DNA from 3 places in the Actinomadura sp. NEAU-AAG7 genome. Region 3 is predicted to be linked to each of the others. Evidence: riboswitches for the same ligand, from Rfam matches in the RefSeq annotation. Region 3 holds a riboswitch; each other region holds the start of a gene.
The links. A riboswitch is a leader RNA that binds a small molecule or an ion and turns the genes downstream of it on or off. The one in region 3 is predicted to bind cyclic di-AMP.
Positions count from the first base shown of each region.

Region 1 (11,463 bases), on a different contig from region 3:
GCGAGGTTCTGCCGGAGCGCCACGACCCGCTCGCCCGAGTCCAGGTCGACGTGGACCCGGGTGAGCGCGCCCGCGTAGACGAGGTCGGCGACCGTGCCGAGCGCGTGCCGGTCCCCCTGGCCCGGCCCGCGCTCCGTGCCGACCCCGTCGAGCCCGTCGACCTGGAGCTTCTCCGGACGGACGCGGACGTCCCCGACGCGGTTGGAGGTGCCGACGAAGCCCGCCACGAACGCGGTCGCCGGACGCTCGTACAGCTGCGCCGGGGTGCCGACCTGCTCGATCCGGCCGCGGTCCATCACCGCGACCCGGTCGCTGAGCGTCAGCGCCTCCTCCTGGTCGTGGGTGACGAACACGAACGTGATCCCGGCGCGGCGCTGGATGGCCTTCAACTCGGCCTGCATCTCCTCGCGCAGCCGGAGGTCGAGCGCGCCGAGCGGCTCGTCCAGCAGCAGGACGCGGGGCTCGTTGACCAGCGCGCGGGCCAGCGCGACCCGCTGCCGCTGGCCGCCCGACAGCTCCGCCGGGCGCCGCGCCTCCATGCCCTCCAGCCGGACGCCGCGCAGCGCCTCCCGGGCCCGCGCGCGGCGCTCCGCGCGCGGCACCCGCCGCACCTTCAGCCCGTACTCGACGTTGCGGAGCACGTCCAGGTGCGGGAACAGCGCGTAGTCCTGGAAGACGGTGTTGACGTCGCGCTCGAACGGCGGGAGGGAGGTGACGTCACGGCCGGCCAGTTCGACCGTTCCAGCCGTGGGACGCTCGAACCCCGCGATCAGCCGGAGCACGGTCGTCTTGCCCGACCCGGACGGGCCGAGCATCGAGAAGAACTCGCCGTCCCCGATGTCGAGGTCGACGCCCGCGACCGCCTCGACCGCGCCGAAGCCCTTGCGGAGGTCGCGGATCCGCACCGCTGAAACCGACATGGGATGAAAACATATGGATTCATAAGTTTCAGTTCAAGTGATGATCCGGTATCACTGAGTCGACGCCGGCGGGAGGGGGCCCGATGGACAGCGCGCGTCCGGCCGTGTTCGCCCCGGTCGACAACACCGCGCGGGTGCACGCGGTGGTCCGCCGCCTCGGCGACGCGATTGCGCTCGGGCTGCTCGCCGACGGGGAGCAGCTGCCCAGCGAGACCGACCTCGCCGGGTATCTCGGCGTGTCGACGGTCACCCTACGCGAGGCGCTGATGGCCTTGCGTCAGCAGGGCCTCATCGAGACCCGGCGGGGACGCGGCGGCGGGAGCTTCGTCCGCACCCCGGCCCGCCCGTTCGACCTGGACGGGCGGCTGCGCCCGCTCGCCGCCGAGGAGCTGCGCGACCTCGGCGACCACTACGCGGCGATCGCGGGCGCCGCCGCGCGGCTGGCGGCGCTGCGCTCGCTGCCCGGCGACGTCGACCGGCTGCGGCGCTCGCTCGCCGAGATGGCCGAGGCCGACCCGGGCCCTCACCTGTGCCGCCTGGACGGGCGGTTCCACCTGGAGGTGGCCGCCGCGTCGCAGTCCGTCCGGCTCACCCGGGAGGAGATCCGGCTCCAGGCCGACATCGGGCCGCTGATCCTCGCCGCGCACGGGCGTCCCGAGGCCGGCGACCGGGTCCGCGCCGAGCACGCGGCGCTCGTCGAGGCGATCGCCCGGGGCGAGGAGGGGCGGGCCCGCGATGTCGCTGAAAGTCACGTCGCGAATGCGGTAGAACATCTGATTGAACGACGGCTCGCCCTCTGACCCCGAGGTGATCCATGCGCTCCGAGCTCCCGGTGGCCCGCCCGGCCGCCGGTGCGGCCGTCGGTGCCGCCGTCGGCGCCGCCGCCGCGCGCGTCCACGCGACCCTCGACGCGGTGTTCGCGACCGTGGCGGAGGTGCGCGACGCCTCGTCCCGGCGGCTCGCCGAGGTCGCCGCCGCCGGGCGCGCGCCCGTCCGCGCCGACCTCGCCCCGCTGCGCCCGCTGCTGCTCCCCCGCCTCGGCCCGCTGGTCTGCGGGCTGGGCTTCATCGCCGCCCCCGGCCTGCTCGCCGACGCCGCCTGGTACCTGGAGTGGTGGCAGACCGGGCCGGCGGGCGCGCCGTCCCAGCTCCTGCCCGACCTCGACCCCGAGAGCAGCGCCCTGTACGACTACACCGCCTGGGACTGGTTCACCGGCCCGCGCGGCGGCGCCGAGCGGACCGTCTGCGGCCCCTACGTCGACTACCTGTGCAGCGACGAGTACGTCCTCACGCTGTCGGCGCCGGTCCACGTCGAGGGGGTGTTCGCCGGGGTCGCCGCCGCCGACGTGTTCGCCCGCACCTTCGAGAACGAGATCGTCCCGGCGCTCCGCGAGATCCCCGCGCCCGCGTTCGTCGTCAACGCGCCGGGCCGCGTGATGGCCTCCAACACGGCGGCCTGGCCGCCCGGCGCCGTCTACCGGGGCGGGCGGGGCTTCGACGCCCGCCCCTGCGGAAGCACGGTGTCGCTGCTGGTGGGCGCCCGCTAGTCGGCGTCGGGCAGGCCGAGGGCGAACGCCTGCTCCAGGTCGTGCTGGGAGTAGGTGCGGAACGCGATGTGGGTCTCGGTGTCGAGGATGCCGGGCACCTTGTTGAGGCGCCCCGGGATCACGTCGTTCAGCTCGTCGTGCTCCCGGACGCGGACCATCGCCATGAGGTCGTGCTCACCGGTGACGGAGTAGACCTCGCTGACGCCGTCCAGCGCCGCGATCGTCTCGGCCACCTCGTGGATGCGCGCGACGTCGGCCTTGACGAACACGATGGCGGTGACCACCGGCACCCTCCCTGCACCTTCGCCCTGCACATGCGGATGCCCCAACCCTATCGGGCGGCCGCTCAGCCTCTGCTCAGGGCCACCGGGCGGCGCGCGGGGCCCGCGCGGCGGGCCAGCAGCGCGAAGACCACCCCGGCGGCGAAGCCGTAGATGTGCGCGGTGTAGGCGACGTCGCTCTCCTCGTCGCCGAGCGACAGCCACTGGAGCACGAACCAGTAGCCGAGCACCACCCACACCGGCAGCCGGACGACGATCACCGGCGGGACGTAGCTGACGATGCGGCCGCGCGGGTTGAGGATCGCGTAGGCGCCCATCACGCCCGCGATCGCGCCGGACGCGCCGATCAGCGGCACCGTCGACCCGGCCGAGGTGTAGGCGAAGCCGTAGACGGCGACGAGGCCGAACAGCAGGTAGGCGAGCAGGTAGCGCAGCCGTCCGAGCCGGTCCTCGACGCCCGCGCCGACGACGAACAGCGCCACCAGGTTGCCCACCAGGTGCAGGGCGCCCGAGTGCAGGAACATCGAGGTGAACGCGGACGTCCAGGGATGCTTGGCGAAGCGGGCGGGGCCGCACTCCTCGACGGCGTCCGCCGGGAGCGGCTGCTGGACGCCGGTGGTCAGCTCCTTCGGGACGGCGCCGTACTCGTGGCTGAACCGCACCGCCTCGCACTCGCGGGCGCGGTCCTCGCCGTACCAGGTGGCGAAGTTGGACATCGGGGTCAGCAGGAACACCACGACGTTGGCCGCGACCAGCAGATAGGTCACCCAGGGGACGCGCCGCGCGGGCTGGCTGTCGTAGAGAGGCACGGCCATGCGGTGTTCGACGTCCTCTCCGTCACCCGGCGCCCACCACCGGGACCTCGCCCGTCACTGTAGCCGCCGTCACCTCAGCGGGCGGCTCCGCCCGGACGACTCCGGGTCGTGGGCGGCGTAGGCGTTGTCGATCCAGCCGCGCAGACCCTCGGCGCCGTGGGCGGGGCACGTCCACTCGCCGTCCACCTCGACGAGGCGGACGCCGGGCAGGTCGAGCCAGCGCAGCACGCACTCCATCTCCTCGGCGGTCGCGCCGCCGCCCTGCGCGGTGCCGAGCGGTACGCCTCCGGGAGCGCCGCCGACGGGCGGGAAGACCGTCTCGGCGGTGGCGGTGAGGGCGTGCACGTAGGGCCAGGGGTCGGCGCGCGGCGGGACCGTTCCGGCCGCCGCGAGCCGCCCGTAGCGCACGACCGCCAGCTCCCAGCCGTTGTCGAAGGCCGGGCGCGCCGCCACGAGCTGCCGCAGCCGCGCGAACGCGGTGAGCCGCTGCCCGCGCGCGGCGGCGCGCACGAACGCGGCCAGCCGGTCGCGCTGGGCGGCGGCCTCCTCGTAGCGCAACTCGCGCGAGAGCCGGTCGATGCGGGCCCGCGCGGAGGCCACCACCGGGCGCGCGTCCCCCTCCATGATCTCCTGGGCGGCGGTGACGTGGGCGGTGTAGTCCTCCAAGGCCTCGCTGCCGTCGCAGGGCGCGCCGCAGTGGCCCATCTCGGCGAGCGCGCAGGCGTGCAGCCGCCCGGCCTCCACCAGCCGCAGCGTGATCCGCTGCGTGCACTGCCGCAGCGGGACGGCCTCGTGCAGCGCGGCGCGCGCCTCCTCGGCCTGCCGCCGCGAGGAGATCGGGCCGAGGTAGCGGGCGCCGTCGTCGCGGATCTCGCGGACGATCGACAGCCGCGGGAACGGCTCGGCGGTGAGCTTCAGCCACAGCGCCCGCTCGGGGAACTTCGAGCGGCGGTTGTAGCGGGGCTTGTGCTCGGCGATCAGCCGCAGCTCGCGGACCTCCGCCTCCAGGCCGGTCGCGCACACGATCGTCCGGATCCGCTCGGCGAGCCCCACCATCTCCCGGACGCGGCGCCGCGTCTCCGACCCGGTGAAGTAGCTGCGCACCCGCGACCGCAGGTCGCCGCTCTTGCCGACGTACAGCGCCTCGCCCGCGGCGTCCTCGAACAGGTACACGCCCGGCGCGGACGGGACGTCGTCGGCGAGGTGGCGCTTGCGGCGCTGCTCGGGGGTGGGCGCCTTGGCGAAGCCGCGCATCTCCTCCAGCGAGGTGACGCCGAACGAGCCGAGCCGCTCGATGAGCCCGTGCAGCACCTCGACGGTGGCGCGGGCGTCGGCGAGGGCGCGGTGCGTCGGCTCGGTCGCCGTGCGGAAGAACCGGGCGAGCGTGCCGAGCTTGCAGTTGGGCACCTCGTCCTTGGACAGGACGCGGCGCGCCAGGTCGACGGTGTCGACGACGGTGAACCTCGGCCAGGCGTAGCCGTGCTCGGCGCACGCCGCCTTGAGGAAGCCGATGTCGAAGGGCGCGTTGTGGGCGACGAGCACGCTGCCGCGCGCGAACTCCAGGAAGGCGGGGAGCACCGAGTCCATCCGGGGGGCGGCGGTCACCATCGCGGTGGTGATGCCGGTCAGCGCGGTGATGAACGGCGGGACGGGCCCGCCCGGGTCGACCAGCGTGCCGAGCTCGCCGAGCTCCTCCCCGCCGCGCACCTTCACCGCGCCGATCTCGGTGATGGCCGAGTCGGCCGCCGAGCCGCCGGTCGTCTCCAGGTCGACCACCACGAAGGTGACGCCGGACAGGGGCGTACCGAGGTCGTCCAGGGTGCCCTGGACGTGCGCAGCCGTCATGCCCGGGACCGTAGAGGACGCCACCGACAGAAGTCCGGGCCGCTAGGGTTGGTCCCGCGCCGGCACGTCCCGCCGGGTGGGGGCCACGGGGGACGGCTCGGGGGTTCGGCGCGTCCGGCCGATCTCCTGCACGGAGCAGGCCGTCCCTGCATTCCCGCTGGTTAGGGTGTGTGGCGCTCGGGAACACTCGGCCCACCGGCGGCAAGCCCGGAAGGAGCGGGACCATCGACAGCCCCGAAGCGAGCCCAGGCGCCCCCGAGCAGCTGGGCGGGCCTCTGCCGGAGGCCGTCCGGCAGGGCGTGGTGGAGGCGGCCGCCGAGCTGATCGGCGCGCTGCCGATCGACGAGGTGCCGATGCCGCTGCGCCGGTTCGCGCGGTTCGAGCGGCGCAAGCGCGCCAAGCTCGCCGGCCAGCACATCGCCGCGCTGCTGGAGAAGGACGACGGGTTCCGGCGGCGGGTCGCCGGGCCGCCGCGCGAGGCGCAGCCGGAGCTGGTGGAGGCGGTGGAGGGCGGCGACGTCCCGCCTGCGGCCGACCCCGTCCGCGTCGCGGTGCTGGCCTACCTGCTGCGCCCCCCCGGGTGGACGGGGCTGGTCGAGGCGGCGCGCGCGGAGCTGGAGCGCTCGGTGTCGGCGTCGGAGGAGGAGGCGGCCGAGCGCCGCTTCGCCGCGCTGCGCGAGGAGCTGGCCGCCGCCCGCGCGGCGCGCGCCGGGGAGGTCGAGAAGCTGCGCGCCGACCTGCGCGGCGCCAAGGCCGAGATCGCCGAGCTGCGCCGCAAGCTGCACGAGGCGCGGACGCGGGCGCGCGACGCGCAGGCGAGCGCCGAGCTGCTCGCGGCGGGCGCCGAGCGCGAGCTGGCCGCCGCGCGCGAGTCGACCGCCGCCGCCGACAAGGAGCTGCGCAAGCTGCGCGCCCGCGCCGCGCAGGCCGAGGCGGCGGCCGAGGCCGCCAAGCGGGCCGCGCGCGAGGGCCGCAACGTCGACGACGTCCGGCTGCGGATGCTGCTCGACACGCTGGTGGACGCGGCGCGCGGCGTGCGCACCGAGCTGGCGCTGCCCTCCACGATCGGGCGCCCGGCCGACGTCGTCGGCGCGCAGGAGCCCCACCGGGCGCTGCCGGGCCGCGTGCTGTCCGACAGCGACCCGCAGCTCCTCGACCAGCTGCTGACGCTGCCGCAGGTCCACCTCGTCGTGGACGGCTACAACGTCACCAAGACCGGCTACGGCGAGCTGCCCCTGTCGGACCAGCGCAACCGCCTCGTGTCGGGCCTCGGCGGCCTCGCCGCGCAGACCCGCGCCGAGGTGACGTGCGTGTTCGACGGCGCGGACCTGGACGCGCCGGTGCCCGTCGGGGCGCCGCGCGGGGTGCGGGTGCTGTTCAGCAACCCCGGGCAGACCGCCGACGAGCTGATCGGCGACCTGGTGCGGGCCGAGCCGCCCGGCCGGGCCGTCGTGGTGGTGTCGGCCGACCGCGAGGTCGCGGACGCGGCGCGCCGCGCCGGTGCGCGCCCCGCGCCGTCCACCCTGCTGCTGCGCCGCCTCGGCCGCTCCTGACCCGCCGGCGGCCGTCTTCTGCCCCCGCTGAACCGCTTGTGACCTGCGCGAACCCCGTTCCGACTGTCGGTGATCTTGGTATCACGGAAAGTGGACGTACGCGGGATAAGTCAATCAAGATGTGATGTTTCGGTTGTGACGGTTGTTGTGCCTCGCTAATGTCGTCCGCTGACGTCGTGGAGCGAGAGGGGCGAATTCGACCGTGGCCAGTGATCTCATCGGGGCCTCAGCGCAATCGCGTGACCGGCGGAGACATCGCGCGCCTGGTGGCGCGGCCCGTCGCGTGGTGGCAGTGGCCTGCCTCGCGGCGACGGCGTCCTTCGCCTTCCCCCCGGTGGTGGCGCACGCGGCGCCCAAGCCGAAGGCGGCGGACGTGCGCAAGAAGCTCACCAAGCTCAATGAGCAGGTTGACCAGAACGTCGAGAAGTACAACAAGGTCAACGAGCAGCTCAAGATCGCCAAGAAGAAGCTCGACGCCGCCAAGAAGTCGAGCAAGGGCGAGGAGACGGCGTTCGAGCGGCAGCGTTCCGCGATCGCGCAGATGGCGGCCGCCGCGTACAAGAACGGCAACACCACCGACGTGTCGGGTTTCGTCGGCAGCGACGACCCGCAGGCGATCCTCGACCAGGCGGCGGTCTTCACGCACCTGTCGCAGGAGCGCAGCTCGCAGCTCACCCAGTTCCTCGCGGCCACCCAGCGGCTGCGCCGGGAGCGGGCGACGGCCCAGAGCGCCTACGACGACGTCGCGGGCAAGGCCAAGGAGCTGAAGGACAAGAAGAAGGAGCTCGACAAGCAGGTCGAGCAGCAGAAGAAGCTGCTGGCCAAGCTGGGCGAGAAGTCGCCGAGCAAGTCCGGTGGCGGCGGCGGCACGGGCGGGACCTACAACGGCCCGGCCAGCGGCTCGGCGCGCACCGCGCTGAACTACGCCTACGCCCAGCTCGGCAAGCCGTACGTCTACGGCGCGGCGGGCCCGAACTCCTTCGACTGCTCCGGGCTGACCATGCGCGCCTGGGGCGCGGCGGGCGTCAGCATCACCCGCACGACGAACTCGCAGTTCGCGGCGACCAAGCGGGTCGACAAGAGCGACCTCCAGCCGGGCGACCTGGTGTTCTTCAGCAGCCTCGGGCACGTCGGCATGTACGTGGGCGGCGGCAAGATGATCCACGCCCCGCACACCGGCGACGTCGTCCGGATCGCCGACATCTCGTCGGGGTACTACGTCTCCAACTACTACGGCGCGGGACGTCCCTGAGCGACGATCCCCCCGCCATATCGGCAACGGACCAGGCTTTGACCTGGTCCGTTGTTGATTTTGGGGGGGTTTGCCTTCTGATGGGCCTTTGGTACCTTTGCACCACTCGGGCACCCGCCAGGCGCCCGAGCCCCGCGGCGCCCACCAGGCGTCACGGCCCCCGCGCGGCCCCGTCCAGGCGCCGCGTCCGGCGGCGCGCTCCACGTGCCGTCCCCCGATTTCAGGCCGGACCCGGCCGATCGTGCGCACGCCGACGCGTGCATGGCGCTGAGCGCGCGCCACGACGGTGCCCCAGGGTCCGGTGAGGCAACGCCGAGTCCGCGCCCGCGCGGAGCCGGGGAACCAATCGACCGGCGTCCGGGAGTCCGCTTCCGGACGGGCACACCGGTCCCCGGGGTGAATCGGCGCGTCCCTCCCGTCAGGTGAGAGCCGCCGTAGGGCCACTTCCACGCCCGAACCCGTCAGCTAACCCGGTAGGCGTCTTGGAAGAAGGAGTGATGCACACCCCCCGAACAAGCCACGGCCCGCCTGCGAGCGGGCCCCTCGGGCGTGGCCGCCGATTCAGCGCGCGGCCGCGCCCGGCCCTTTCCCGGGCGGCTTCCACGACGCTCATGACGTCCTGCATAGGATCACGCGCATGACCGACGGCCCCGGCCAGGAGGAACACGACGCGGCACCGGACGCCGCGCGGAGCGTTCCACAGGACGCCTCCCTCTCCCGCCGCGGGATCCTCGGCCTGGGCGCGGGGGGCGCCGCCCTGCTGCTCGCCGGCACCGCCGGCCTCGTCCACGCGCGCTCCGGCGACGGCCGCGCCGCGTCCGCGAAGGCCACCAGGGCGGCGGGCTCCTTCCACCCCGACGCGGCCGGGGACATCCTCGCCAACCGCGCGCGCGCCGTCTCCCGGGGCGACCGCGCCGCCTTCCTGGCCACCGTCGGCTCCGCGCCCGCCGCGTTCCAGCAGGCGCAGGCGGGCCTCTACGACAACCTCCGCCGCCTCCCCCTGGACGGATGGCGCGAGCGCGTCGTCGACACCCAGCACACCGACGCCGCGTCCGGGGTCACGGTCGTCCGCGCGGAGGTGCGCTACAGGCTGAAGGGCTTCGACCGGCACGAGGTCGCCCGCGCCCGCTACCTGTCCCTCGCCCCCCGCTCCGGCGGCTGGACGATCGTCGGCGACGGCACGTCCCACGGCCTCGCCGACGACGCCGAGATCTGGGACGGCGGGCCGCTGACCGCCGTGCACGGGCGGTCGTGCCTGGTCGTCGGGGACGCGTCCGGGCTGGACGGCTTCGCGCGCAGCCTGGACGCGGCCGTGCCCGTCGTCACCCGGGTGGTCGGCCGGGGCTGGGCGCAGCGGGCCGTCGCGCTCGTCCCCGCCGACGCGCGGCTGGCGGCCGCGCTCGCCGGGCAGGGCCAGGACCTCGGCGCGATCGCGGCGCTCGCCACCGTCGCCCCGCCGGCCGGGGAGGGCCCCGGCGAGGACCGCGTCATCATCTCCCCCGGCACCTTCGGACGCCTCAACGCCCTCGGCCGCGACGTCGTCCTCGCCCACGAGCTCACCCACGTCGCGACCGGCGGCGCCCGCGACCGCACCACCCCGCTGTGGCTGATCGAGGGCTTCGCCGACTACGTCGGGTACTCCGGGACCGAGATCACGGTGCGGTCGGCGGCCGGGGAGCTGGCCCGCGAGGTGGCCGCCGGGCGCCTCCCGGCCGCGCTGCCGGACGCGGCCGCCTTCACCGGCGCCTCGCCGCGGCTCTCACAGTCCTACCAGGAGGCCTGGCTCGCCTGCCGGATGATCGCGGACCGGTACGGTGAGGCGACGCTCGTGCGGCTGTACCGGGCCGCGGGGCGCGTCTCCGAGGCGGCCGCGCTGCGGGACGCGCTCGGCCTCACCCGGGACCGCCTCACCGCCCTGTGGCGCGACTACCTGAAGAAGGAGCTCCGTTGAGCCGACGTCCCCGGATCGCGGCCGCGGTCGCCGCCGCCGCGCTGTTCGCCGCGGTCGGCGCCGTCCTGGCGCTCACCACGCCGTGGAACCCGCTCCCCGGGCGCGTGCCGGGCGGCCGCGTGGAGGCCGACCCGTCCGCCGACTTCTCCGCCGCCGAGATCGCCCGCTCCCGCGCGTTCGACTCGGCCCTCAACCCGCCCGCCTACGCCGGCCTCCTCGTCGGCCTCGTGCTCGTGCTCGCGCTCGGCCTCACCCCGGCCGGATCGCGGCTGATCGGGTGGACGACGGCGCGCGTCCGCCGGTGGCCGCTGCGCGTCATGGCCGCCGCCGTCGCGCTGACGACGCTGCTGCGGGTGGCGGGGCTGCCGTTCGACCTGTGGGGCGAGTCCGTCCTGCGCCGCTACGGGCTGTCCACGCAGTCCTGGCCGCAGTGGCTGCTCGACCAGCTCAAGTCCCTCGCGGTCACCTGGGTGATCTACACGGTCGCGCTGCTGCTGCTCTACGCGGTGATGCGCCGCTTCCCCCGCTACTGGTGGACGGGCGCGGCCGCGGGCGGCTTCCTCCTCGTCGTCGCCGTCTCCTTCCTCTACCCCGTGGCCGTCGAGCCGGTGTTCAACAAGTTCCACTCGCTGCCGCAGGGGCGGCTTCGCAGCGACCTGCTCGCCATGGCCGACCGCGACGGCGTCCCGGTCAAGGACGTCCTGGTCGCCGACGCCTCCCGCCGGACGACCTCCCTGAACGCCTACGTGTCCGGGTTCGGCTCCACCCGCCGCATCGTCCTGTACGACACGCTGCTGCGCTCGCCGCGCCCGCGGATCGAGTCGATCGTCGGCCACGAGCTGGGCCACGCCAAGCGGGGCGACGTCCTGTGGGGGACGCTCGTGGGCGCCCTGGCCGTCGCGGGGGGCGTCTGCCTGCTGTACCTCCTGCTGACCTCCCCGCGCCTCCTGCGCCGCGCCGGAGTGCCCCCGGCCGAGGACTCCGACGTCCGGACGGCCGTGAACCCGCGCTCGCTGGCCCTCGTCCTCGCCCTCGTCGCGGCGGGGACGCAGATCGGCATGCCCGTCCAGAACCTCGTGAGCCGCCGCATCGAGGCCCGCGCGGACGCGCACGCCCTCGACCTCACCCGCGACCCGTCCACGTTCGTGTCGATGCAGCACGAGCTGGCCGTCCGCAACATCTCCGACCTGAGCCCCGACGCCCTCGAACACCTCCTGTGGCTGACCCACCCGTCCGCCCCCGACCGCATCGCCATGGCGAGAGACTGGGAGCGAATCCATGGCGCGCCCCTCGGCGTCAG
Region 1 covers NZ_JAHFZY010000003.1:341,802-353,264, reverse strand. Annotated here, with positions in the region: gene KLI87_RS16215 (ABC transporter ATP-binding protein) at 1-920, opposite strand, end outside; gene KLI87_RS16210 (FadR/GntR family transcriptional regulator) at 1,004-1,720, shown strand; gene KLI87_RS16205 (cache domain-containing protein) at 1,735-2,466, shown strand; gene KLI87_RS16200 (Lrp/AsnC family transcriptional regulator) at 2,463-2,750, opposite strand; gene KLI87_RS16195 (rhomboid family intramembrane serine protease) at 2,813-3,562, opposite strand; gene KLI87_RS16190 (DEDD exonuclease domain-containing protein) at 3,632-5,407, opposite strand; gene KLI87_RS16185 (NYN domain-containing protein) at 5,578-6,960, shown strand; gene KLI87_RS41000 (C40 family peptidase) at 7,247-8,212, shown strand; cyclic di-AMP (ydaO/yuaA leader) riboswitch at 8,513-8,706, shown strand; gene KLI87_RS16175 (basic secretory family protein) at 8,850-10,163, shown strand; gene KLI87_RS16170 (M48 family metallopeptidase) at 10,160-11,463, shown strand, end outside.
Region 1: it holds a riboswitch for cyclic di-AMP, as region 3 does, so the genes downstream of both, KLI87_RS16175 (basic secretory family protein) here and KLI87_RS00880 (hypothetical protein) in region 3, are expected to answer to the same signal.

Region 2 (8,255 bases), on a different contig from region 3:
CTCGTGGTGGTGCTCGCGCTGGTCGGCGTCTACCTGACGATCGCCGCGCCCGGTGACGACTCCGGCGGCGCGAGCGACCGGCCGAGCGCCGCCGCGTCCACCCCGAGCACGGGCCCGACCGGGCCGGCGTCGCCGCCGGCGGGCATCCAGAGCGCCGTCAACCCGAACGACTTCGACGTGTACCGGCTGCTGCCGTTCTCGCGGCAGGAGTTCGCCACGGCGGCCGACCTGGCGCAGCGCTTCGTCGCCGCCTACGGCACCTACCGCTTCGACGAGGACCCGCAGGTCTACATCGGACGGCTGTCCGGGCTCGTCACCGAGGCGCTGCGCGGCGAGCTCGCGCGCGGCGCCGCGGCCCCCGGCATCCAGGACGAGCGGCGCCGCGAGCAGGTCGTCGCGCAGGGGGCGGCGACGCTCGACCGGGTCCGCGACATCGAGGACAACTCGATCATCTTCCTGGTGACCGGCAAGCAGCAGCTCACCCGGGCGGGCAAGAACGGCGGTGACAGCAAGCAGTGGGCCGTGACCATCGCCCGCGACGGCGGCTCGCTGAAGGTGTACGCCTTCCAGCCCGCCGACACCGGTCAGGCGGGTGACACCGGATGACGCCCAAGCGGCTCCTGGCGGCCGGGGGCCTCGGTGTCGCCGCGACGCTGTTCATGGCGATGCTGTTCGTGCCCGTGCTGTTCGGCGGCGGCCAGTTCGTGTTCGGCGGCGGCGCGGGCGGCTGCGTGGACGTGGCGCAGGCGGGCGCGCAACCGGCCGCCGCGACCGGCGCCCGCGCGATCCCCGCCGACTACCTGGACCTCTACAAGAAGGCCGGGGGGCGGTACGGCATCCCGTGGAACGTCCTCGCGGGCATCGGGAAGGTCGAGACCGGGCACGGCACCTCCAACCTGCCGGGCGTCAAGAGCGGCGAGAACTACGCGGGCGCGGGCGGGCCGATGCAGTTCCTCGACCCCACGTTCAAGGCGTTCGCGGTGGACGGGAACAAGGACGGGCGCAAGAACCGCTACGACCCGGCCGACGCCATCCCCACCGCCGCCGCCTACCTCAAGCACAACGGCGCCCCGCGCCGGATGCGCACCGCGATCTTCATGTACAACCACTCGTGGGACTACGTGAACCTCGTCCTGGACTGGGCGAAGAAGTACGTCGGCGGGGACTTCGACATCGTCCAGTCCAACGGCGTCGAGTGCCAGGACAACGACCTGCCCGCCAACGCCGGCGAGCTGGTCAAGCGGATCATCTCGTTCGCGCTGGCGCAGCGCGGCAAGCCGTACGTGTTCGGCGCGAACGGTCCGGACGCGTGGGACTGCTCCAGCCTGCTCCAGGCCGCCTACCGGTCCGTCGGGCTGGCGATCCCGCGCACGACGTTCGAGCAGTGGCCGTTCGGCGTGAAGATCGACAAGGGCAAGGAGCAGCCCGGTGACCTGGTGTTCTTCAACTCCGGGCCCGGGACCTCGGCCAACAACCCCGGCCATGTCGGGATGGTGATCGGCGGCGGCAAGATGATCGTGGCGAGCTGCTCGGCGTGCGTCCCGGCCATCGGCGTGAAGCCCTACAAGCGCGCCAACTGGATCGGGACGACGCGTCCGCTCGCGCGCAAGGACCTCAAGCAGAAGGTCTCCCAGCTGGCGGCCCAGTAACCCGGGCCCAGCCCCGGACGGGGGCCGTCCCCGAGCCGCGGCGCCCCGGCCCGTTCCGCGACGGGCCAGGGCGCCTCCGGGGCGGTCAGCAGCCGAAGTCGATGTCGTAGAACGTGCGGTAGTGGTCGGCGGTCCAGTACATGCCGTCGTGGCCCTCGTCGCCGGAGGTGATGATGCGGCGCGCGCCGCGGTCCGGGCTGCCCGGGGTCTTGACGGTGTACTCGTGGTAGAAGCCCTTCGGCTCCTTCGGCAGCAGGCCCTCGCGGTTCTGGAAGACCGTGCCGTCCTGCGGATAGGGGTAGGGGCCGCCCCGGTCGATGAGGGCGATGGTGTCGTCGGCCTGGTCGGGGAGCCGCGTCTCGCAGATCGGCGCGATCGCCTCGACGCGGACGGACACGGCGGCCGCCGGGCCCGGGACGGCGGCGGCCTGTGCGGCGGGCCCGGCCAGCCCCGCGGCGAGCAGGGGGACCAGGAGCAGTGCGCGGCGGAACGTGGAGTAGCGGGGGGTGTTCATGCGGTGAGTGTCACCCGGCGGAGGCCCGCCCGTCACGGCGAAGCGGGGCAATTCAGGGGATGTTGCCGATGGCGTCACCGCCGGTTCGGCATCGATCCGAGGAGGGGGCGGCCCTGGACGACGCCCGGCGGGACGCGGACGGTCAGCGGAAGCGGCGCCGGCCGATCACCGCGTGCACGTCGCGGAGGGCGTCGGCCGCAGCCCGCACGGTCTCCGGCGGCAGCCCCGCCATGATCTCCTCGTGCACGCGGGCGGACATCTCCATCCCCCGCTCGGTGACGCGCAGGCCGTCCTCGGTGAGCCGGACGAACCGGCTCCGCGCGTCCGCGGTGTCGGCCTCGCGCTCGACGTGGCCGGCCTTCTGGAGCCGCTGCAGGACGTTGCTCGTCCCGCCGGAGGTGAGCAGCGCCGGGCCGGTGAGGTCGCTCGGGCGAAGCCGGTGGGGCGGGCCCGCCCGGTGCAGCACGGTCAGCACCTCGAACTCGGCGTAGGTCAGCCCGTACTCGGCGAGGCCGTCGCGCAGCGCCTGCTGGACGAGCGCGCCGATCCGCTGGGCGCGCTTGCCGACCTCCAGCATCGCGATGAGCGGCTCGGAGATCCCGCTCCGCCGCCACTCCCGCGCGATCGCGTCGACCTCGTCCCCGGGGGCGTCGGGGGAGGCACTCGGGGAAACGTCGTCGCGCACACGCCGAGAATACTCGCTCACCAAGTTGCTTTCTAAAAAGCTTTTCCTTAAGCTTTCTGGCATGACATCGACCTACCTCCTGCGCGACGGCCTCGTCATCGACACCGACCCCGCGCCCACCGTGCTCGGGCGCGCCGACGTCCTCGTCCAGGACGGGCGGATCGCCGCCGTCGGCCCCGACCTGGCCTCCTCCGCCGCCGCGCCCCTCCCGGCGGACGCCGAGGTGATCGACGCGTCGGGCCGGATCGTGCTGCCCGGCTTCGTGGACACGCACCGGCACGTCTGGCAGGCGGGGATCCGTGCCGCCCTGCCCGACGGCACGCTGCCCGCCTACGTGGAGCGCGTCCTCGGCGTGCTGGCCCCGCGGCACACCGCGGACGACGTGTACGCCGGGACGCTCGCGGGCGCCCTGGAGTGCCTCGACTCGGGCGTCACGACGGTGGTCGACTGGTCGCACATCCAGCTCCGCCCGGAGTACGCCGAGGCGAGCGTGTCGGCGCTGCGCGCGTCCGGCGCGCGCGCCGTGTTCGGCTTCTGCTACTTCGGCGGCGGCGACCTCGACGCCCTCGCCGCCGAGACGGCCCGCGTCCGCGACGCCTACTTCGACGTCCCGGACGGCCTCCTCACGATGGCGATGGCCGCGCTCGGCCCCGAGCTCACGAGCCCGGAGCGCGCGCTGCGCGAGTGGGCGGTGGCCCGCGACCTCGGCCTCCCGGTCACCACCCACATGGGCGGCCACGGCGCCGAGAGCGCCGAGCGCGGCATGGCGTTCCTGGTCGACCACGGGCTGATGGACCAGGGGGCGATGTACGTCCACGCGAACCACTTCACCGGCGACGACCTCAGGCGGATCGCCGCCTCCGGCGGGACGGTCTCGGTCACGCCCGGCGTCGAGGCGGCCCTCGGCCTCGGTCCCGTCGCCACCGGGCGGTCGCTCGCGGCGGGCGTCCCGACCGGGCTCGGCGCCGACACCGTCGTCAGCGGCCCCGGTGACATGTTCGGCGTCATGGGCGCCGCCCACGTCCTGGAGCGCGGCCGCCCGGACGGCGCGGGGATGGGGTTCACCACGTCCGACGTGCTCCGGATGGCGACGATCGGCGGCGCGGAGGCCGCCGGGCTCGCGGGCGTCACCGGGTCGCTCGCCCCCGGCAAGCAGGCCGACCTGGTCGTCCTGCGCACCGACACGCCGGGGATGGCGGCGGCCCACGACCCGATCGCGGCGGTGGTCCGGTACGCGGGGACCCGCGAGGTCGACACCGTGCTGGTCGCCGGGAGGATCGTCAAGCGCGGCGGCGTCCTGCTGGGGCAGGACGTGCCGTCCCTGCTGGCCTCCCTGGAGTCGTCGGCCGGCCGCCTCACGGCCGCCTGACGATAATCCGGAGGGATTCGCCAGGGCCGCGTGGCATGCTGACGGCGTGGAGCCCGAGATACGCATCCGGATCGCCGACGAACTGCTGATGTTCCTGCCCGCGACGCGGCGCGAGTCCGCCCGCCGGGTCGCCTACGACGGGACCTCGACGCTGGGGCACCTCGTGGAGTCGCTGGGCGTGCCGCTGCCCGAGGTCGGGCCGATGACGGTCCGCGGGGAGCGGGTGGCGCCGTCCGCCCGTCCGCACGCGGGCGAGGAGGTGCTGGTGGAGGCCGTCCCGCGCCCGCAGCCCGTCCCGCTGGAGCCCGGGCAGGCCGCGCCGCGCTTCCTCCTGGACGTGCACCTCGGCACGCTCGCGCGGCGGATGCGGCTGCTCGGGCTCGACACCGCCTACCACAACGACATGGACGACCCCGCGCTCGTCGTCCAGGCCAACGAGGAGCGGCGCGTCCTGCTCACCCAGGACCGCGGTCTTCTGCGGCGCCGCGCGCTGTGGTTCGGCGCGTACGTGCGCGGCTCGCGCCCCGACGACCAGCTCCGCGACCTGCTGGAGCGGTTCGCGCCCGTCCTCGCGCCCTGGACGCGCTGCACCGCCTGCAACGGCCCGCTCGCCGAGGTCGACAAGCGCGACGTCGAGCGCGACCTGGAGGCGGGCACCCGCCGCAGCTACGACGTCTACGGGCGGTGCGTGGACTGCGGGCAGGTGTACTGGCGCGGCGCGCACGGCGGCCACCTGGAGGAGATCGTCCGGGACGCGGCGCGCGTCGTCGCGGACGCTCGTCCCGGCGGAAACGGCGCGACCGGAACCGGGCCCACCCCCGCGACCGTCTCAGAATGAAGTGAACGGAGAGCCGGAGGGGGCTGGTGGCGATCGACCTCGTCGTGGTGGGTGCAGCGATCATCTCGGACGGGCGGCTGCTGAGCGCCCAGCGCGCCGAGCCGGCGCACATGGCGGGCGGCTGGGAACTGCCGGGCGGCAAGGTCGACCCGGGGGAGAGCGACGAGGAGGCCCTCGTCCGCGAGTGCAGGGAGGAGCTCGACATCGGGATCCGCCTGGACCGCCGGGTCGGCGGCGACTGGCGGCTCAGCGGGCGCAGCCTGCTGCGGGTGTGGACGGCCGCGATCGTCGAGGGTGAGCCGCGCGCGCTGGAGCACCTGGCGCTGCGCTGGCTCACCCCGGACGAGCTCTACGACGTCGACTGGCTGCCCGGCGACCGTCCCGTCATCGACGAGCTGGAGAGGCTGCTGAAGCGGACGACGTGACCCGCGTCAGGTGATGCGGTTCGCCCCGGCGAAGTCGGAGCGGTCGGACAGGTTCGAGATCTTGACGACGTCGCCGGTCTGCGGGGCGTGCAGGTACTTGCCGCCGCCGAGGTAGATCCCCATGTGGTGGACGCTGGCGCCGAAGTACACGAGGTCGCCCGAGCGCAGCGAGCCGCGCGACACGCGCTGCCCCATCGCGAGGAGGTCGCCGGTGTAGTGCGGCAGGCCCGGCTTGCCGACCTGGGCGTAGGCCCAGACGACGAGGCCGGAGCAGTCGAACGTGGTCGGCCCCGCGGCGGCCCACACATAGGGCGAGCCCAGCTTGGTGAGGGCCTTGCGGGTCATCTTGGCCGGAAGGCCCGAGCCCTGGATCGTGGCCGACAGCCCGGTGCGCGGGTCCTTGACGTGGGTCGTGGTCAGCTTGTCGAGCCGCTTGGTGACCTCGGCGACCTTCTGGCGGGCGGCCTCGCGGGCGGCCTTGGCCCGCTCCGCCGCCTGCTGGACCTGCGCGGTCCTCGCCTCGGCGGTGCGCCTGGCCTGGTTCGCCCGGTCGATCTGCTTCTGCAGCGCGGCCACGGCGCCGGCCTGGCTCTGCGTGAGGTAGGCCCCGGCCGACAGCCCCTCGGACGAGCCGCTCACGCCGAACATCGCGCTCGGGCCGCCGTTCATGTAGTTCGCGGCGGCCATCTGGCCGAGCCGCTCGCGCGCGGGCGCGGTCTGCGCCTCCAGCGTGGCGGCGGCGCGGGCGGCGGCCTGCTCGGCCTTCCTCGCCCGGTCGAGGTCGACGCGGGCCTTGTTGTACTGCTCGGTGAGCTTCTCCGCCTCGGTGTTCAGCGCGTCCAGGCTCTGCCGCAGCCCCTTCTCCGAGGTCGGCAGCGGCGTCGGGGCGGGCGCGCCGTTCGGCGCGCCGAACGGCTGCGCGGCGTGCGCGGCGAGCGGCGCGGTGGTGCCGAGGCCGATCAGGAGGGTGGTGGCCGCGACGGCGACGGGCGTGCGGCGCCGCCGCCGGTGGGAATCGGCTGCCAAGCCGGTTTCTCCTCTCCCTGCGCGCCTACCGGGTTAGCTGACGGGTTCGGGCCAGGAGGCGCCCTACGACACGAGGTCGATTCACCCCGGGGGATCCTGGGTCCCCGGCTCCGCGCCGCGCGGCCCGTGCTCACAGGCCCCGCCGCGGCGGACTCGGCGCTCCGGCCGCAGGCCCCGGGGGGTGGGGCGCTCCGGACGGCCGGATCTCAGGGAGATTACAAAGGATCGGCAAAGTTGGCCAATCCGCGCCGTTCTCCTGCGGGCCTCCCGGGGGTTTCCCGTGGAGGGACGGCCCCTCACACCCCCCGGAAAGGCCCGGTGTGACGGGCGGAACCCCTTGCGGGGGTGGGGCCGCGCGCGAGGCCAAGTAGAATGGGGGGTGCCGCGCGTCTGCGGCGACTCCCGAACTCTCACGCAAGGCGAGCCCGCATGCCCATCTCCACGCGCGATGACCTCCGGAACGTCGCGATCGTCGCCCATGTCGACCACGGCAAGACGACGCTGGTCGACGCCATGCTCTGGCAGTCCGGTGCCTTCCGCGAGAACCAGGACGTCGACGACCGCGTCATGGACTCCGGCGACCTGGAACGTGAGAAGGGCATCACGATCCTCGCGAAGAACACCGCCGTCCGGCACAACGGCCTCACGATCAACATCATCGACACCCCCGGCCACGCCGACTTCGGCGGCGAGGTCGAGCGCGGGCTGTCGATGGTGGACGGCGTCGTACTGCTCGTGGACGCCAGCGAGGGCCCCCTCCCGCAGACCCGGTTCGTGCTGCGCAAGGCGCTGGCCGCGCGGCTGCCGGTGATCCTCGTCGTGAACAAGACCGACCGTCCCGACGCCCGCATCGACGAGGTCGTGGACGACACCTACGAGCTGTTCATGGACCTCGACGCCGACGAGGACCAGATCGACTTCCCGATCGTCTACGCCTCCGGGCGCGCCGGGCGGGCCTCGATGAACAAGCCCGCCGACGGCGCCATGCCCGACAGCGAGGACCTGGAACCGCTGTTCAAGGTCATCACCGAGGCGATCCCGGTGCCCTCCTACGACCCGGACGCGCCGCTCCAGGCGCACGTCACCAACCTGGACGCCTCCAGCTACCTCGGCCGGATCGCGCTGTGCCGGGTGCACGCCGGGACGATCAAGAAGGGCCAGACCGTCGCCTGGTGCCGCCACGACGGCAGCGTCGAGAAGGTGCGGATCACCGAGCTGCTGATGACCGAGGCGCTCACCCGCAAGCCCGCCGACGAGGCCGGGCCCGGCGACATCATCGCGATCGCCGGCATCCCCGACATCATGATCGGCGACACCATCGCCGACCCCGACGACCCGCGCCCGCTGCCGCTGATCACCGTGGACGAGCCCGCGATCTCGATGACGATCGGCACCAACACCGGGCCGATGGCGGGCCGCGAGAAGGGCACCAAGGTCACCGCCCGGATGGTCAAGGACCGGCTCGACCGGGAGCTGGTCGGCAACGTCTCGATCAAGGTGCTGCCGACCGAGCGCCCGGACGCCTGGGAGGTGCAGGGCCGCGGCGAGCTGGCGCTCGCGATCCTCGTGGAGAACATGCGCCGCGAGGGCTACGAGCTGACCGTCGGCAAGCCGCAGGTCGTCACCCGGATCGTCGACGGCAAGAAGCACGAGCCGGTCGAGCGGCTCACCGTCGACATCCCCGAGGAGCACCTGGGCGCGGTCACGCAGCTCATGGCCGTCCGCAAGGGGCGCATGGAGCACATGACC
Region 2 covers NZ_JAHFZY010000012.1:175,898-184,152, forward strand. Annotated here, with positions in the region: gene KLI87_RS38290 (hypothetical protein) at 1-606, shown strand, start outside; gene KLI87_RS38295 (bifunctional lytic transglycosylase/C40 family peptidase) at 603-1,649, shown strand; gene KLI87_RS38300 (ribonuclease domain-containing protein) at 1,735-2,163, opposite strand; gene KLI87_RS38305 (MarR family winged helix-turn-helix transcriptional regulator) at 2,306-2,848, opposite strand; gene KLI87_RS38310 (amidohydrolase family protein) at 2,910-4,217, shown strand; gene KLI87_RS38315 (Mut7-C RNAse domain-containing protein) at 4,264-5,055, shown strand; gene KLI87_RS38320 ((deoxy)nucleoside triphosphate pyrophosphohydrolase) at 5,088-5,480, shown strand; gene KLI87_RS38325 (C40 family peptidase) at 5,487-6,506, opposite strand; cyclic di-AMP (ydaO/yuaA leader) riboswitch at 6,513-6,641, opposite strand; gene typA (translational GTPase TypA) at 6,936-8,255, shown strand, end outside.
Region 2: it holds a riboswitch for cyclic di-AMP, as region 3 does, so the genes downstream of both, KLI87_RS38325 (C40 family peptidase) here and KLI87_RS00880 (hypothetical protein) in region 3, are expected to answer to the same signal.

Region 3 (11,463 bases):
CGCCCAGCTCGCGCTGTCGGAGGCCTACCGCAACGTGGCCGCCACGGGCGCCCGCCCGCTCGCCGTCACCAACTGCCTCAACTTCGGCTCCCCCGAGGACCCGGGCGTCATGTGGCAGTTCGCGCGCGCGGTCGAGGGCCTGGCGGACGCCTGCCAGTACCTCGGCGTCCCGGTGACGGGCGGCAACGTCAGCTTCTACAACCAGACCGGCACGACCCCGATCAACCCGACCCCGGTCATCGGCGTCCTCGGCGTCCACGACGACGTGCGCCGCCGCGTGAACATGTCGCTCACCTCCGACGGCGCCACGATCGCGCTGCTCGGCGAGACGCGCGAGGAGTTCGGCGGCTCGGAATGGGCGCACGTGGTCTACGGCCACCTGGGCGGCCTGCCGCCGCTGGTCGACCTGAAGGCGGAGTCGGCGCTGGCCGGGGTGATGATCCAGGCCGCCCGCGACGGGCTGGTCACCGCCGTCCACGACCTGTCGGACGGCGGCCTGTCGCAGACCCTCGTCGAGTCGTGCCTGCGCGGCGGCCTCGGCGCGCGGATCACCCTGCCGGGCGACCCGTTCGTCTCACTGTTCAGCGAGTCGGTCGCCCGCGCGATGGTGGCCGTGAGCCCCGGCGCCGAGGCGCGCCTGGCGGCGCTGTGCGAGGCCGCGGGCGTCCCGGTCACCCAGATCGGCGTCGCGGGCGGCGACGCGCTCAGCGTGACGGGCAGGGGGGCCGAGGGCGAGCAGCAGGAGCTGTTCTCGATCCCGCTGGCCGAACTGCGCGAGGCGCACGAGCGCATGCTGCCGAGCTACGCCAACTGACCCCGGCGAATCCGCTCCGAAAGGGCGCCCCGATCGGGGCGCCCTTTCGCGTTCCGTCCCCATGTGGACAAACCCCTAAGCCGGATGCCGGACGGATCCACGATGTAGCCATGAGTGGCCGACGGGGCAACGGGTGGCGATGGACGCTGGTGGTCTGCTGGCTGATGACCGGACTTCTGGCGACCTTCCTGGCCTGGTATTCGGAACGGAACTGGGACGGCGTCGAGCGGGCCAGTTGGGTCGCGGCGCTCTGGGGCACCATGACGCTCGCCGCCACCGGACTCGGCTGGGCGCAGGGCCACCGGTCGAGGAAGGGCCCGGCCGAACTGAAGCCGCTGCCGCCCGCGATCGAGGGGTCGTCGCGTTCGGAGGACGGCGGCGCCGAGGCGCAGGTGAGGTTCGTCAATCTCCGCGACGACCACGTGTGGATCTATTGGATCGACTTCGACGGCGAACGCCAGCCGTACCAGCATCTGCGTCCGGGGGCGACGTTCGGGGTGAACACATGGGACACGCACCCGTGGGTCGTGTGCACTGACGACTACACGGCCATCGCCGTGTTCGAACCCGTACCCGGCGCCGCCCGCGCCCTCATACGAACGGCCGTGGAGCCCCGCCGCCGCGTTTCCTTCCGGCGGAACCGTGCCGTCCCTCCGCACCGCTCCGGCATTCCCTGACCGCGTCCGGCGACGGGAAGGAGGGCGGGGTCACGGGATTCTGCCGACTCCGGGACGTATCCGGGAGCGGTTCCGTACCCACCCTCCCTGAGCCGCGGACCCTGACGGGTGCTCAGACCGGTCTCCAATGCGCGCCACCCTACCGAGCCCCCCTGACAGGAGTCCGGCTAGAAGACCGAGATGTGGACGTGGTCGTAGTGGTTCGCGGTCACGCCGCCCCGGTTCTCCATGGAGCGCCAGCCGGGGCTGCGCAGGTCGTAGATGCGCTGCCGCCAGATGATGTACTTGATGCCGAGGGCGCTCGCGTGCGCGATCGCGTAGGCGGCGGTGCGGTCGCCGAGGGACTGGGCGCTGCCGCTGGCCATCTGCCCGCCGGTGGTCACCATGAAGTCGCAGGCGTGCCCGGTGCCGTGGTCCTGCGGGTCGCCGGTGCTGCGGACGCAGCCGATCGTCGGGAACGGGCCCTCTTCCATGTCGATGGTGTTCTTGACCTTCAGCATGCGGGGCGTCACACCGCCCATGCCGACGCTCGGCGACTCGGGCTTGTACTTCTTGACCAGGCTCCTGATGCGGCTCTTCTGCGCGAGGAGTTCCTTGATCTCCTTCTGCAACTCCGTGATCTTCTGCTGCGCCTCCTGGCGGGCCTTGTCCTGCTTGGAGACGAGCGTCTGGATCTGGGCGACCTTGGCGGCCTTGTTCTGCGCCAGATGGCTGACCAGGCTGACGTTGCTCAGCGAGTCGGACGGGTTGCCGCTGGTGATGATCGAGACGGCGGGGTCCTGCCCGCCCGTCATGTACTGGGACGCGGCCATCTGGGCGACGAGGTCGCGGGCCTCGTTGAGGTCGGACTGGAGGACCTTCGACTCGTCCAGCGCCTTCTTCGCCGCGTACCGGGCGTCCTTCAGCTTGGCGAGGTCGCCGCCGTAGGCCTTGTCGAGCCGCTCGATCTGGGCGTTGAGCCTGCCGAACTTGCCGCTGTCGCCCGGGTCGGCCGCGAGCGCGGCGGCGGAGGGCTCGGCCGCCGAGGACGGGACCGCGCCGCTCGCCAGGGGTCCGGCGGTGGCGACGGCCACCAGCGCCACCGCGGCGCGCCGGAGGGTGGAGGTGGGGGTCTCCACGGCTGCTCCTCTCCTCGTTGGCCTACCGGGTTAGCTGACGGGTTCGGGCTGGAGTGCGCCCTATCGCGGGCCTCCCGGCCTGCGAATTCACCCCGGCCGGGTCGTCCCGGCTGGTGGGTCCCCGGTTCCCGGGCGCGCGCCCTGGGATTCGGCCCGCCGACCGGCGTGCCCGGGATCTCCGGGCGTCGCGCCGACCGATCATGGCATCGGACTGGGTGGGGCCGTCCGTCGCCCCGCCAAGATTAAACACCCAGCGGGCCGCCGCGACGGCTCGAAGCCCGAGAAGCCCGGCTCCCTGCCGGGAGCCGGGCCGACTTATGTGATGAGGTTCATAGTTTGCCCTTGTAAAGCAGCCTGTTCGCCTGCCCCCGCAGGTGCCCCAGGGAGTTCTTGGTGGAGTTGTCGTTCAGCCATTTCTGGACGGTCGGGAACGTGGCCTTGCGGTGCGTCGTCAGGTAGAGCGCCGCGACGCCGCTCACGTACGGCGCGGCCATCGACGTCCCGCTGAGGGACTTGTGGCCGCCGTTCTTCCAGGTGGAGGTGATCCCGTAGCCGGGGGCGCTGATGTCCACGCACCTGCCCCAGTTGGACCAGGACGCCCGGTTGTCGTAGACGGTCGTCGCGCCGACCGTCATGACCCATCCCGCACTGGCGGGCGACGTCCGGCACGCGTCGACGTTCTCGTTGCCCGCTGCGACCGACACGAACACGCCCGACTTCGACAGGTTCGTCACCGCCGTGTTGAGCGCCGCCGACTTCGGCCCGCCGATCGAGATGTTGGCGACCGCCGGCTTCGCGGCGTGCGTGCGCAGCCACTGGGCGGCGGCGACGAGGCTCGACAACGAGCCCTCGCCCTTGCAGTCGAGCACGCGCAGCGCCCGCAGCTTCACGTTCTTGGCGACGCCGTAGGACTTGGACCCGATGATGCCCGCGACATGCGTCCCGTGCCCGTTGCAGTCGTTGCCGTCGGCGAACCCGGCCGCCTTCCACGCGACCGCGGCGCGCCCGCCGAACTCCTTGTGCGTCGTGACGAGCCCGGAGTCGATGATGTAGGCCGTCACGCCGCTGCCGGTCGCGCTGTAGGTGTAGGACTTGGAGAGCTTCCGCCCGCGCTGGTCGATGCGGTCGAGCCCCCACGGCAGCGGCGCGCGCTGGGTCCTGGACGCGATCTTCACGACCTGGTCCTGCTCGATCGCGGCGACCCGCCTGTCCCGGCGCAGCTCGCCGAGCTGCCGGTCGCTCAGCCGCGCCGCGAAACCGTTCAGCACGCCGTCGAACCTCTGCACCCCGGTCGCGTCGACCTTCTCGGCGGCGTCGCCGGTGGACGCGCCCGCCTTCAGGGTGACGATGTACCGGCCGGGCAGCGGAGTGCCCTCGGCCGCCCTGACCTGCACCAACGACGGTGAGGGGTCATCGGCGAGCACCGGCGGTGCGGCCGCGCCGCCCACACCCGCCACGACCGCGCCGACCAGCAAGAGCCTTCGGTGGACAGCCCGCAAGACGTCTCCTTCTGCCCGGGGAACGGCGTTCTCGGAGGCCAGACCGCCACGTCCGGGGGGCTAGCCGAGGGGAACCTTAGCGGATCTATCACGACATGACTGGTAAATCGGTCATCCTCGATCCGCCGCCGGACGCCGCCCTTTACAGCCGGACACCGTCCCCTCCACGCGAACGGGCGCTGGAGCCGGGTGGGGCGGCCCTGCCGAGGGCGCGGGGACCTCCACCAGCGGCGACCTGCCGGGCGAGTGCGACGGACTCACCGGCTCGGGGCCTCAGCCGCGGCTCAGCTTGCCCGCGTAGCCGAGTTGGGTGCCGGGCTTGCTCCAGGTGTACTGGAGCGTCCCGTCCGGTTCGCGGAGGACGCGCACGATGCCGTTCGTGCACGGTTTGGGGATGACCAGGTCCATGTTGAGGGTCTGCTCCGTCCCCTTGCTCAGCGTGAGCGTTCCGGTGCACCTCTCCCGCGGATAGACGGCCCGCGCGGTCCTGCCGCCCGTCTCGAACGTGACCTCGATGGGGAACGAGGCGTTGCGGTTGGTGTTGACGACCGTCCCCTTCCACGTCCCGGCGAACGAGGGCGGGATCGCGGTCACCGGACGGTCGGAGGTCGTCTTGTCCACCGTGGGCCCGGCGTCGTCGCCCTTGAGCTGCGGCCACAGCACCAGCGCGATGATCGCGATGCCGACCCCCACGCCGATGGTCAGGGAGAGCGCGACACCCAGCACATGGTTGCTCGGACGGCGCAGCTTCCCGAGTGCGAGCCCCGGGTTGAACCGCCGCTGCTCGCCGCTCTCCCGCGAGGGCTTCAGCCCCGGGATGAGGTGCGGGCCCGTTTGGGTGCGGTCGTGCGAGCCGTCCGGCTCGACCGACGTGAACGCGGCCGTCTGGTCGTTCGGTGAACCGATCTCAAGCACCGTCGTCGACTCGCCCCCGCCCACCGGGGAGAACGCGGCGGTCGCTTCGAAGGCCGCCGGGTCGAGCTCCGTCGGCGAGGGCTCGTCCTTCTTGGGAGCGTCTCCGGACGGCGGAGGCGGAGCCCCCATGGGTGACCGCGGCGGTACGAGCGGACCGCCCGCGGGCCCGGCACCGTAGTTCGCCGTCCACGGCCCCGCCGCACCACCCCCAGGCACGGCGCCGAAGTTGCCGGGCCCGGGCGCATTCGCAGGGCCGCCCGGCCCGGGCACGGGGCCGAGGTTCGTTGGGCCGGACTCCGGCGCGCCGCCGGAACCGCCGAACGGCGGCGCGGGAGGGGCGATGCCCGTCCCGCCAGGGGCGGTCACCGCCGAGCCGGTGTCGGGGGCTCCTGATCCGGAACCCTCGGAGTCGGACACCACGGGCTCGGGCGCGGTCGGATCGGGCACGCGGTCTCCGGAGCCCACCTGACCGGCCGCTTCGCCGGTCCCGGCGATGATCTGGGAGGACGACGCGAGCGCGCGGCCCTCCGCGACCGTGGCGGAAGGCATGCGTCCCGCCAGCGGCGCGCCGTCGTCCAGCAGGCGTTCCAGCAGGATCTTGGCGGTCGGACGTTGGGCGGGGTCCTTGGCCAGGGCGTCCGCCATCACCTCGCGGAGCGACTCGGGGACGACCGACAGATCGGGGTCGTCGTAGACGATCCGCTGCATGACCTCGGACGGCGAATCGTCCCCGAACGGAGCCTTCCCGGTGGCCGCGAACAGGATCGTCGCCGCCCAGGCGAACACGTCGGCGGGCGCGCCGATGCCATGGCCGCTGAGCTGCTCGGGCGCCTTGTAGGCGGGGTCCTCGGCGACCCGTCCGGCGGGAGTGGCGTTGACGGCCTCCAGGGCGCCGGCGATGCCGAAGTCGCACATCCTCGGCCCGGCCCGTCCGAGCAGGATGTTGCCCGGCTTCAGGTCGTGGTGCAGGGCACCGGCGCGGTGGACGGCGGCGAGGGCCACCGCGGCACCGACCGCCAGGCGCTCGACGACGGCACCGCCGCGTACGCCCTCCTCCTCCACGAGCTGCTGGAGGGACGGGCCGTCCACCCACTCGCTCACCACGTAGGCGCGGTCGCCCTCCACGTCGGCGTCCAGGATCGCGGCCGTGGAGAAACCGGAGACCTTCCGCGCCGCCGTGAACGAACCCGCGAACCGCGAGCGCGCCACGGGCTCCCCGCTCAGCCGGGCGTGCAGCAGCTTCACCGCCACGACACCGCCGGCCGCGTCCCTGCCGAGGAAGACGGCGCCCTGCTCACCGACGCCGAGCCGTCCCGTGATCTCGTACGCGCCGAGTCTTCGCGGGTCACCCGGCTGCAGGGGCAGCGCCTCGGGCATCTGACGAACCTCCGTGTCCTGCGGGGACCCGTGTCCCCGGCCGTCCGTTCCCCTTCGCCCCCATGTCTCGCACCGGGGTCCATTGTTACCGCCCCGGTGGCGTTGTGCCGCCGGACGGCCCTAGCCCACGACCCGGTAGCGTCGGTCGCGATGCCCCGAACACCTCTGTCCCCGGCCGTCCTCACCGAGCAGCGCGCCGCGCTCGGCCTGCCGCCCTACACCGGCCCGGACGAGCCCGCCGAACTGCGCCGCGCGGCCCTCGACACCGTGCTGGCCTCGCTCGATGCCGGTCCCGCGGCCGCCGTGCCGTCCCGTCCGGTCGTCCAGGGCGCGGTGCGGTTCCTGCTCGACCGCCTGGCGGAACTCGCGCCCGGCCGGTCGGTGGAGGTCCGCGTCCCCCCGCACGCCGCCGTTCAGTGCATCGACGGCCCGCACCATACCCGGGGAACACCGGCAAATGTGGTCGAGATGGACGCCACCACCTGGATCGCCCTCGCCACCGGACGCCTGACCTGGCCCGACGCCGTAGCCAACGGCACCGTCCGCGCCAGCGGCTCAAGAGCAGACCTCTCCGCCCACCTTCCCCTCCCCACCGACTAACCCCCGCCACATCCTGGACGTGACGCCGCCAGCAGGAAGGAGAGGCCAGGGCGCCCCCGCCAAAACGAGCGCCGCCCCCGCGACGCCAGCCGCCCACCCCGAGGAATCGCCTCTATCCCGGGTCCACCGTGCCAGGAAGAACATCGGGCGAGGTGCCCGAGGCAAGACCGTCCGGACCAGAGCGGCTCCAAGCCCCAACCCCGGACGCGACCACCGGAGCCGACGCTCCCCCTCAAAGCCGCTGCCCAGGCCCACCGCTCGCAACCCCCGTGCTCACCACTCGGCAGCCCAGCCCAGCCCAGCGACCCCGACACCAACCTTCGCCTGTCCCGCGAACATCTCCTCGCCACAGTCGAGGACATGCAGGGCGTGCCGCCTCTACCTGTGGTCCAGGTTCGTGCGAGAACCTCGCACGAACACGTCAGCAGAGCAGGACGGAGTTCCAGACAAAGGCTCAGCGGTGGGGCCAACCGGCGCGAGCGCGCCGCCGCAGGATGCTGCCTTGCTGAGCGAGCCGGACAGCGCCACAGAGCCGAAGTCAGGCACGCCGGCCAGCAGATGCAGTGACGCAACGCGCGGTCATGGCCGTCGCATCCGCGCCGCTACGCCTACCCCGCCCTGGGCGCGCCGCAGGGACACGGAGCTGTGGGGTTGCGGATCTGTGGGGACGCAGCCAGCCGCCGCCAAGCACCGCCAAGCGCAGTCAGACGCCGCCTGCTCGTGCCCCAAATCGCTGTGAGCCAGAGTGCCGAGGCTTCGCGGCCAGTAGACGGGCGCGTCTCGGCGCTGGGGGCTTGCCCCCGGAACCTGGGTGAGTCAGGGAGTCCTGGGCGGGTGGCCGGCGAGCGGGCGTGGCCCGGCCTCGTCAGCTTGTGCGGGAGCCGAGGGTTCGCGGCCAGTAGACGGGAGCGTCTCGGCACTGGGGGTCTGCCCCCGGCACCTGGGTGAGTCAGGGAGTCTTGGGCGGGCGGCCGACGAGCGGGCGTGGCCCGGCCTCGTCCGCCTGGGCGGAATCGGAGTGCGCAAGGGGGCTCTAGATGGGGGGGTTGCAGGTCAGTGTGATCTGGCGCTGTCCGCCTGTGTACGGAGTTGCTGTGGGCAAGAAGGTCGGCTGGGCGGGGGACCCGAGCTTCCTGGCAGGGGCGTGAGGCCCAGAGCGCGGTTTCGGCGGCGGGCGTTCGCGCCTTGCGGTCTGGGGAGTCGGGCCGGACCAGGGTCCCAAGGGATGCGTGGCCAGCGAGTTGGCGTGGCTCGCCATCGTCGGCGGATCGGCGGGGATAGGGGCCGTAGCCGGGTGGGGCGGCAGGGCAGGGTGGCTTGGTGCCGTCAGTCTGTGCGCGGAGTTGCTGTGGGCGGGGAGGTCGGTCGGGCGGCGAGGCCGAGCGGCTTGGCCGGGGCGTAGGGCGTGAGGCCGGTGGTGGGTGTTTGTGTTTTGTGGCCTGCCTGGGGGCTGGGGACGGTGTTCGGGAGGTGGTGTGAGAGTTGCTCCCCTCTGGGGGCCGCGGTTTTGCGGGCGTGGGAAACCGGTGGGTGCGGGGGGTAAAGGCCGGTTAAGGAGATGCGCCGATCGGAGCAGGTGAAGGGGGCATCTAGACTGGTTCGCGTGCCTCTCCGTGATGGACGTCTGAGCCACGACCTCGACCCCTCCGACCGCTCCCCGCAGGACGCCTGCGGTGTGTTCGGCGTCTGGGTCCCCGCTGACCAGGCGTCGCGAGCAGAAGTGAGCAAGCTCACCTACTTTGGCCTGTACGCGCTTCAGCACCGCGGGCAGGAGTCGGCCGGGATCGCGGTCAGCGACGGGTCCCGCATCGTCGTTTTCAAGGACATGGGCCTCGTCGCCCAGGTCTTCGACGAGTCGGTGCTGAACACGCTCCGTGGTCACATCGCCGTCGGACACTGCCGGTACTCCACGACCGGCTCGCCCACGTGGGAGAACGCGCAGCCCACCTTCAGGTCGACCGACTCGGGCGGGTTGGCGCTGGTCCACAACGGCAACCTGATCAACACGCCCGAACTCGCCGCGCGGCTGGAGCCCGGGGTGTTGACCGCGACCAGCGACACCGAGGTGCTGGCCGCGTTGCTCGCCACCGAGGGCAAGCGCGCGGAGACCTCCGGGGCGGTGGACGCGCGTGGTGACAATGGCCACACTTCCGCCCCGTCCGAAGATCTTCGTTCCCTCGGGCAGGGTGCCGCCTCGGTGAACGGTGGGGCCAGGCTCCTCCATGACGGTCACGATGAGCCGGTGGCGCGGGTCGACGAGGGGCCGTTGGCTGCGGCACGGAAGATCCTTCCTGCTACGCGGGGTGCCTACTCACTTGTCTTCATGGACGAGGGGACCCTGTACGCCGCGCGCGACCCCGAGGGGATCCGCCCGCTCGTCCTGGGCAACCTTGAGGACCGCGGCTGGGTGGTCGCGTCCGAGACCGCCGCGCTCGACATCGTCGGGGCCCGCTTCGTCCGCGAGATCGAGCCCGGCGAGATGGTCGCGATCAACGGCGATGGCGTGCACTCCGAGCGGTTCGCCGAGCCCCGGCCCAAGGGCTGCCTGTTCGAGTACGTGTACCTGGCCAGGCCGGACACCACGATCGCCGGACGCAGCGTCCAGGCCACCCGCGTCGAGGTCGGGCGCCGGCTGGCGCGCGAGCATCCCGTCGAGGCCGACATGGTCATCCCCACTCCGGAGTCGGGGACGCCGGCCGCGATCGGATACGCCGAGGCGTCCGGGATCCCCTACGGCCAGGGGCTGGTGAAGAACTCCTATGTCGGGCGTACCTTCATCCAGCCGTCCCAGACCCTTCGCCAGTTGGGCATCCGCCTCAAGCTGAACCCGCTGCGCGAGGCCATCGAGGGCAAGCGCCTGATCGTGGTGGACGACTCGATCGTGCGCGGCAACACCCAGCGGGCGATCGTCTCGATGCTGCGGGACGCGGGTGCGGCCGAGGTCCACGTGCGGATCTCCAGCCCGCCCGTCGCCTGGCCCTGCTTCTACGGGATCGACTTCGCCACGCGCGCCGAGCTGATCGCCGGGAACCTGTCGGTCGAGGAGGTCCGCGACTCCATCGGCGCCGACTCGCTCGGGTACATCTCGCTGGACGAGTTGATCTCCGCCTCGCACATCGCCAAGGACAACCTGTGCCGCGCCTGCTTCGACGGCGTCTACCCGATCGAGGTGGAGGAGGCGGCACGCGGGAAACACCTCCTTGAGGTGACCCGCTCCTGAGGGGCCACGGGCGGCTGTGGTCGATCTCCTTCCATGCCAGGGTGGGGGATCTGCCGGGTGATGGACTGGATGCGCAAGTGCACGTCGAGAGGACGAGATGACCTCGTATGAGGCCGCCGGAGTCGACATCGCGGCGGGAGAGCGTGCCGTCGAGTTGATGAAGGCCAGGGTCGCGCGGTCGCGGCGGCCCGAGGTCGTGGACGACGCCAGCGGGTTCGCGGGCCTCTTCGACGCGTCGGCGTTCCTGCGCTACCGGCGCCCGCTGCTCGCGACGTCCACGGACGGCGTCGGCACGAAGGTCGACCTGGCGCGGCGCCTCGGGGTCTACACCACCATCGGGCATGACCTGGTCGGCATGGTCATCGACGACCTGGCGGTGTGCGGCGCCGAACCGCTGTTCATGACCGACTACATCGCCTGCGGCAAGGTCGTTCCCGAGCGCGTCGCCGACATCGTGGGCGGGATCGCCGAAGCGTGCGCCCTCGCCGGATGCGCGCTGGTCGGCGGCGAGACCGCCGAGCACCCCGGGCTCCTCGAAGCCGACGAGTTCGACGTCGCCGGCGCCGGGACCGGTGTCGTCGAGGCGGACGAGCTGCTCGGGCCCGAGCGCGTGCGGCCGGGCGACGCCGTCATCGCGATGGCGTCGTCGGGGATCCACTCCAACGGGTACTCGCTCGTCCGCCACATCCTGGCGACGACCGATCTCACGCTGGAGTCCGAGCCCGCCGACCTCGGCCGGTCGCTCGGCGAGGAGCTCCTCACCCCGACCCGCATCTACGCCAAGGACTGCCTCGCCCTCACCGCGCTCGGCGGCGTGCGCGCGTTCGCCCACATCACGGGCGGCGGCCTGGCCGCCAACCTGGCCCGGTCCCTGCCCGCGACCGTGGACGCCGTGCTGCGCCGGTCCTCGTGGGAGGTCCCACCCGTGTTCCGGACGCTCCAAGCCCACGGGAACGTCCCCCAAGCGGAGATGGACAAGACCTTCAACCTCGGCGTCGGCATGGCCGCCATCGTCGCCCCCGACACGGCCGACGAAGCGCTCCGCGTCCTCGCCGACCGTGGCGTCCCCGCCTGGCAACTCGGTGAGGTCGTTCCGGGCACCGGTACCGCCCTCCTGTCCTGACGTCTCCCGTTTGGGGGGCTGTCTCGGCGGTGTGCCGTCGGTCGGCGCCACGTCGGTATCGCCCTCCTGCCCTGACGTCTCCAGCTTGGAGAGTCGTCTCGACAGTGCGTGGTCGGTCAT
Region 3 covers NZ_JAHFZY010000001.1:183,220-194,682, reverse strand. Annotated here, with positions in the region: gene purL (phosphoribosylformylglycinamidine synthase subunit PurL) at 1-814, shown strand, start outside; gene KLI87_RS00885 (hypothetical protein) at 925-1,491, shown strand; gene KLI87_RS00880 (hypothetical protein) at 1,659-2,609, opposite strand; cyclic di-AMP (ydaO/yuaA leader) riboswitch at 2,613-2,773, opposite strand; gene KLI87_RS00875 (S8 family peptidase) at 2,939-4,108, opposite strand; gene KLI87_RS00870 (serine/threonine-protein kinase) at 4,382-6,400, opposite strand; gene KLI87_RS00865 (sterol carrier family protein) at 6,551-7,000, shown strand; gene purF (amidophosphoribosyltransferase) at 8,559-10,220, shown strand; gene purM (phosphoribosylformylglycinamidine cyclo-ligase) at 10,318-11,343, shown strand.